Regions from separate parts of the Micromonospora sp. NPDC093244 genome, predicted to be linked through region 2. Evidence: riboswitches for the same ligand, from Rfam matches in the RefSeq annotation. Region 2 holds a riboswitch; the other holds the start of a gene.
What was found. Region 2 has a riboswitch for thiamine pyrophosphate ahead of AB0N27_RS00465 (ECF transporter S component). Riboswitches for the same ligand answer to the same signal wherever they lie in the genome.
Positions count from the first base shown of each region.

Region 1 (3,402 bases), on a different contig from region 2:
TGCGCTGGGTGTCGACCCGCAGCACCTGCTTCTCGCTGGCCAGGTCGATGGTGTCGCCGGTCACGGTGAACCGGGACAGCAGGTTGCGCGTGACGCCGTCGTTCGGCGCGTAGTACAGGTACACCCACTTGTTCGTGGCGAAGTTCGGGTCGAGCCGGATGCCGATCAGGCCGTCCTCGTTGCCGGTGAAGACGTCCAGGTCGACGGCCGTGACGGTGTTGCCGGTGTCCGGCTTGACGATCTGCACCCGACCGTCGCGCTCGATGTAGAAGACCCGCCCGTCGGGGGCGATGTCCAGTTCCATCGGGTTGCTGGTGTTGCTGTCCAGGGCGACCTTCTCGAAGTTCGACGTCTTCGAGGCGCCGCAGTCGGCGTCGACCACGCCGGCCGCCGTCTGGATGCCGCCGAGCAGGTGCTTGAGGAACTCGGGCTCGGCGTACGACTCGCGGGTGTGCCCACCGCCCGTGTACCAGGAACGACCGCCGTCGAAGTCCTGACACCAGGCGGTCGGGTGGTCGGCGCCCATCGCGCCCGCGCCCGGGGTGTAGCTCTTCTCGTCCAGGCTGGCCAGCACGTGCACGTCCGGCCGGGGGTTGGTCTGGAAGTTGTACCACTCGTCGAACCGGGACCAGCGGTCCGGAAGCTCGGCCGTCGACGGGTGGGCGTGGTCCTCCACCTTGACCGTGGCCTGCTGGTTCTGGGGGTGGTTGGCGAAGTACGCGCCGACCAGGTCGCCGTACCAGGCCCAGCTGTACTCGGTGTCCGAGGCGGCGTGGATGCCCACGTAACCGCCGCCGGCCTTCACGTACCGCTCGAAGGCGGCCTGCTGGTCGGCGTCGAGCACGTCGCCCGTGGTGGAGAGCCAGATCACCGCCTTGTACTTCGCCAGGTTGGCGTCGGTGAATACCGCACCGTCCTCGGAGTTGTCCACCGTGAATCCGTTGGCGGCGCCGAGTTGTTGGATGGCGGCGACGCCTGTCGGGATGGAGTCGTGCCGGAAGCCGGCGGTCTTGGAGAAGACCAGCACCGAGTAGGGGTCGGCGGCGGCGGCCTTCGGCGCCTTCGGCACCACCTGGGTCACCGGGGTCGCGGCTTGCGCGTCGCGCGGGGGGATCTGGGCGGCGGCGGGGGCCGCCTGCGCCGGGGACCCGAGCAGGGTCGTCGACGCGAGGGCCAGGGAGATGAGGGTCGCGGTGATGGGTTTTCGGGCACGACGAGAACGGGACACGCCGCCTCCAATGTCGCAGTGGACAGGAATACGCGGGGGCCGGCTCGCCGAAGACCGTCCCAGGTGGAGCCGGTCGGGGACACCGTGCCAGGGCGTCCACGCCGGCATTTTGTCGAATCGCTGAACAAATTAGTTCGCGGGGATCAATGTCCGGCAAGATGCCGGCAGGTAACGGTTCTGCAACAGGGGGCGACATTCCGAACAGGACCGGGAGAAAGCACCCTGTCGATTTGGCCGTACCCGGCAGTCGACCCCTCCCTTGGCAGGCCGACGGATCTGTCGTACGGTGACACGCAAGTAACCCACGGGAGCCCGGTGTACCGGGCTGAGAGGGGGGCTGACAGCCCCCGACCGTCGAACCTGATCCGGGTAATGCCGGCGCAGGGAGGAGCGTTGCCGTGCCGTCCCTTGGACGACTGCATCTGATCACCGACACCCGGCCCGGGTGCGACCCCCTCGGCGTGGTCCGCGCCGCCCTCACGAAGGCCCGCGCCGACCTGGTGGTGCAGGTCCGCGTCGAGGACTCCGCCACCGACCGCGAGGCGTACGAGCTGACCCGTGCGGTCCTGGCGCTGTGCACGTCGTACGGGGCGACCTGCCTGGTCAACGACCGTCTGCACGTGGCGCTCGCGGCCGGTGCCGCCGGTGGGCACGTCGGAGCCGACGACCTGCCGGTCACCGCCGCCCGACACGTGCTCGGTCCCACCGGCGTGCTGGGCGCCACCGCCCGCGAGCCGAGGAGCGCTGTCGACGCTGTCGTCGCCGGGGCCAACTACCTGGGCGTCGGGCCGTGCCACACCACAAGCACCAAACCGGGACTGCCCGACCCCATCGGCCCCGACGGGGTACGCGCGGTCGCCGACGCGGTCGACGTCCCGGTCATCGCGATCGGCGGGGTGACCGCCGCCCGGGTGCCGGCGCTGCTCACCGCCGGGGCGTACGGGGTCGCGGTGGTCGGCGCGATCTCCACCGCCGCCGATCCGGCCCGCGCCACCGCCGAGCTGCTGCGGGCACTGGCGTGACAGGCGACGGCACCGCCGTCGACGTGGCGGTGGTGGGGGCCGGGCCAATCGGGCTGTCCATCGCCTGGCGGTTGGCCGCCCGAGGGCTTCGGGTGGTGGTGCACGATCCGGCCTCCGGGTCGGGGGCCTCGGCGGTGGCCGCAGGCATGCTCTCCCCGGTCGCCGAGGCGTACTTCGGTGAGCGGCAGCTGACCGGGCTGCTGCTGGCGTCCGCCGCGCGCTGGCCGGCGTTCGCCGCCGAGCTGACCGAGGCGACAGGCGTCGAGTTCGGCTACCGGACCGAGGGCACCCTGATGGTCGGCCTGACCGGTGACGACCTGGCCGAGGCGCGGCGGCTGTGGGCGTACCAGCAGGACCTTGGTCTGCCGGTGACCCCGCTGCTGCCCAGCGGTCTGCGCGACCGCGAGCCGGCGCTCGCGCCGAGGGTGCGCGGCGGGGCGCTCGCGCCCACCGACCACCAGGTCGATCCCCGACTGCTGGTGCCGGCCCTGCGCACGGCCGCGCAGCGGGCCGGCGCGGTGCTCGTGCCGCGACCGGTCCGCCGACTGTCCGACCTGGACGCACGGGTCACAGTGGTCGCCGCCGGCTGCGGCGCCGCCGCGCTCACCGGGCTGCCGGTGCGGCCGGTGAAGGGCCAGATCCTCCGGCTGCGCGCGCCGGGCGGCGTCGCGCCGGGCTTCCGGCACGTCATCCGGGGGTACGCCGACGGTGAGCAGGTGTACGTGGTGCCCCGCGCCGACGGCGAGGTGGTGCTCGGCGCGACGGTCGAGGAGCGCACGGACACCACAGTCACCGCCGGTGCCGTGCTGCGGCTGCTCCGCGCCGGCGTCGACCTGCTGCCCGAGCTGGCCGAGTACGACCTGGTCGAGGCCGCCGCGGGTCTGCGCCCCGGCACCCCCGACAACGCGCCGGTCCTCGGGCCGCTGCCCGGCCGGCCGGACGTACTAGCCGCCACCGGGCACCACAGGCACGGCATCGTGCTCACCCCGGTCACCGCCGACCTGATCGGGGACCTGGTGCTCACCGGCGTACCCGATCCGCTGCTCGCGCCCTTCGGAGCGGACCGGTTCGCCGGCTTCGGACCTGATCGGACGATGGAGGGGGACCAGTGGAGTTGACTGTGAACGGGACCGGTCGCAGTGTGGCCGCTGG
Region 1 is NZ_JBFBEO010000007.1:210,875-214,276, reverse strand. Features, by position in the region: gene AB0N27_RS27100 (ThuA domain-containing protein) at 1-1,228, opposite strand, end outside; TPP riboswitch at 1,523-1,632, shown strand; gene thiE (thiamine phosphate synthase) at 1,627-2,250, shown strand; gene thiO (glycine oxidase ThiO) at 2,247-3,368, shown strand; gene thiS (sulfur carrier protein ThiS) at 3,359-3,402, shown strand, end outside.
Region 1: linked by a shared signal. The riboswitch ahead of thiE (thiamine phosphate synthase) and the one ahead of AB0N27_RS00465 (ECF transporter S component) in region 2 are both predicted to bind thiamine pyrophosphate.

Region 2 (3,402 bases):
CGGGTCGAGGTTGGCTGTCGGCTCGTCGAGCAGCAGCAGGCCGGGCCGCAGGGCCAGCGCGCCGGCCAGGGCCAGGCGTTGCTGTTCACCGCCGGAGAGCGCTGCCGTGTTGCGGTCCCTGCGGTACGGGAACCCGACCCGGCGCAGCGCCTCGTCGACGCGGGGCCAGATCTCGTCGGTGGGTACGCCCCGGTTCTCCAGCCCGAACGCCACGTCGTCGCCGCTGCGGGCCATCACCAGTTGCGTCTCCGGGTCCTGGAAGACGATGCCTACGCGTTCCCGAGCCTTGCGGGGGTCGAGTCCGTCGATTTCGACGGTGCCCTCCTGCTCGCCGGAATCGTCGGGCAGCAGCCCGGCCAGCGCACTGAGCAGCGTGCTCTTGCCGGCTCCGGAGGGCCCGAGCAGCAGGAGTCGTTCGCCGTCCTCGACCCGCAGGTCGACGCCGCGCAGGGCCCAGGCACGCCGCCCCGCGTGCCGCCACCCGAACCCGCGCAGCAGTACCCCGCCCACCGACCCCACCCCCATCCCGTCCTTCACCCGGTGATCAAGAGGTTCGCGTCAGAAAGCGGCGCTGCGGTGACGCGAACCTCTTGATCAACCCGCGCGGGCGCGTGGCCCTGTGCGGGCGCCGCCCTGTGCGGGCGTTTCAGATGAGGGCTCGTTCCTGGGCTACCGGGAAGCGGTCCAGGGCGCCGGTGTTGGCCAGGGCGCGGGTGAGCAGCCAGCCGCCGGCGCCCGCGATCACTGTGGCGCTGACGATGGTCAGCAGCGCGTACGGGATGCGGTAGTCGCCGAGCGCGTAGTCGACGTTCCAGACGAAGAAGTCGAACAGCGCGGCGCTCAGGCCGGTGAGCGCGCCGGCCAGCACGGCTGTCGGCAGGCGGAACGACCGGTACCGGAAGGCGGCGAACGCCAACTCGGCGCCGATGCCCTGCACGATGCCCTGCGGGATCACCGTGCCCGCCCACTGGCTGCCCAGCAGCGCGGAGAGGACCGCCGCCACGGTCTCGCAGTAGAGCGCGGCGCCGGGCTTGCGGATGACCAGGCCGCCGATGACTGCCGGCATCAGCCAGACTCCGTAGAGCAGGGTCTGCGCCGGCGGGAAGAAGGCGAACGCCCCCTCGGTGGCGCTCCAGACCAGGCCCCAGGCCCAGAAGATGACGCCGAAGGCCACCGCGATCACCGAGGCGACCACGATGTCGATGGTCCGCCAACGGTTTGTGGTGTTGTCCATGCTGTGCTCCCAGTTCACGAAAGAGAACCAGGCAAGACGCACGCCGCGTCCGGTGGCACCGGACGGCGGCGCGGCTGGAGGTCGACCGAACTCCCTGCGCTGGCATTACCCAGATCAGGTTCGAGGGTCTGCGGGCGTACCCGCACTCTCAGCGCTGTGCGCTCCCCTGTCGGATATGAAGTTGTCTCGCTGACGCTAGCACCGACAAGGGGTGCCGGCCCAGCAGGGCGTCCACCCGACGTCGGCGTCCTGCCGGCCGGACGCCGGCTGGGTAGGCTCACGATCATGCGGGTCGACGCACGAGGTCTCACGTTCGAGGTACGCGCCGGTGGACCGCCGGACGGTGAACCCGTCCTGCTGCTGCACGGCTTCCCCCAGCACAGCGGCGAGTGGGACGACGTCGTGCCGGCACTGCACGCGGCCGGGCTGCGCACGTACGCGCTGGACCAGCGTGGCTACTCGCCTGGTGCCCGGCCGGAGGCGGTGCCCGCGTACCGGATCCCCGAACTGGTGGCCGACGTGGTGGCGGTGCTCGACGTGCTCGGTCTGGACGCCGTCCACCTGGTCGGTCACGACTGGGGCGCGGTCGTTGCCTGGGCGGTGGCCGCCGGGCATCCCGAGCGGGTCCGCACGCTCACGGCGGTGTCAGTGCCCCATCCCGCGGCGATGGCGCACGCCCTGCGTACCGACACGCAGCAGAAGGCGCGCTCGTCGTACATGGCGCTGTTCCGGATGCCGGGCAAGGCGGAGAAGGTGCTGCTGGCCCTCAACGCGACTGCCCTGCGCAAGATGCTCGGCGGTGTGGGGGACGCGTCCCGGGTGGACCGTTACGCCGATCCGATGCGAGAGCCGGGCGCGCTCACCGCCGCCCTGAACTGGTACCGGGCGATGTCCGGCTCCGACCTGGCCGGCGTCGGTCCGGTCGGGGTGCCCACCACGTACGTGTGGAGCGACCGGGACGTGGCGATCGGCCGCGCCGCCGCTGACGCGTGTGCCGCCAACGTCACAGGCGACTACCGCTTCGTACCCCTGAGCGGGGTGACCCACTGGATCCCGGACGCCGCCCCCGGCCCGCTCGCCGAGGCGATCCTGGCCCGGGCCGGCGGAACGGCCGGAGCCGTGCCGGTCGAAGACGCGTCATGACGACGGACACCGGCGGGCCCGGCACCCGGCGTTCGATCGCCGAGCAGCTGCGCCTGCTGGGCGTACGCCCAGGGTCGACGGTGCTGGTCCATGCCGGGCTGCGCCCGCTGGGTTTCGTCTGCGGTGGGCCGCAGGCGGTGGTGCTCGCCCTGCGCGACGCGCTCGGCCCGGACGGCACGGTCGTGGTGCCCACGCACACGCCGGAGAACAGCGATCCCGCGCAGTGGCGCAACCCACCGGTGCCGGCGGACTGGTGGCCGCTGATCCGTTCGGAGATGCCGGGCTTCGACCCGGCGGTCACGCCGAGCCGGTTCATGGGCGTGCTCGCCGAGACGGTCCGTGGCTGGCCCGGCGCCCTGCGCAGTTCGCATCCGCACGTGTCGTTCGCGGCACTCGGGCCGGCCGCCGAGCAGGTGGTGGCCGGGCACGCCCGGGCCGACATGCTCGGTGAGGGCTCGCCGCTGGCCCGGCTCTACGAGCTGGACGCGGACGTGTTGCTGCTCGGTGTGGGCCACTCCGCGAGTACCTCGCTGCACCTGGCCGAGTACCGCTGCCCTGGCTCGCCCCGTGAGCGGGTCGGTGCCGCGGTTCGCACAGCCGACGGCGGCCGGGAGTGGGTGTGGTGGCAGGACGTACGGCTCGACGCGGGCGACTTCGCCGCCTTGGGCACGGATCTGGAGGCCACGGGTGCGGTTCGCGCCGGACCTGTCGGCGCCGGAACCGGCAGGTTGATGCGCCAGCGGGCGGCTGTCGACTTCGCGGTGCGGTGGCTGGCCCGCAACCGGACGACGGAGGACGCATGACGGTAAGTGCCGAGGACTACCTGGCCGTGGTGACCGAGACGATCGGCCTGGTGACCGCCAGTCAGCGGGAGGCGGTGGGGCGGGCCGCCGACCTGATCGCCGACGCGGTCCGCGCCGACGGGGTGGTGCACGCGTTCGGTACCGGCCACTCGGAGGCCCTGGCCATGGAGATCGCCGGGCGGGCGGGCGGCCTGGTGCCGACGAACCGGATCGCGCTTCGCG
Region 2 is NZ_JBFBEO010000001.1:90,284-93,685, forward strand. Features, by position in the region: gene AB0N27_RS00460 (ABC transporter ATP-binding protein) at 1-510, opposite strand, end outside; gene AB0N27_RS00465 (ECF transporter S component) at 647-1,234, opposite strand; TPP riboswitch at 1,308-1,412, opposite strand; gene AB0N27_RS00470 (alpha/beta hydrolase) at 1,520-2,377, shown strand; gene AB0N27_RS00475 (AAC(3) family N-acetyltransferase) at 2,374-3,180, shown strand; gene AB0N27_RS00480 (SIS domain-containing protein) at 3,177-3,402, shown strand, end outside.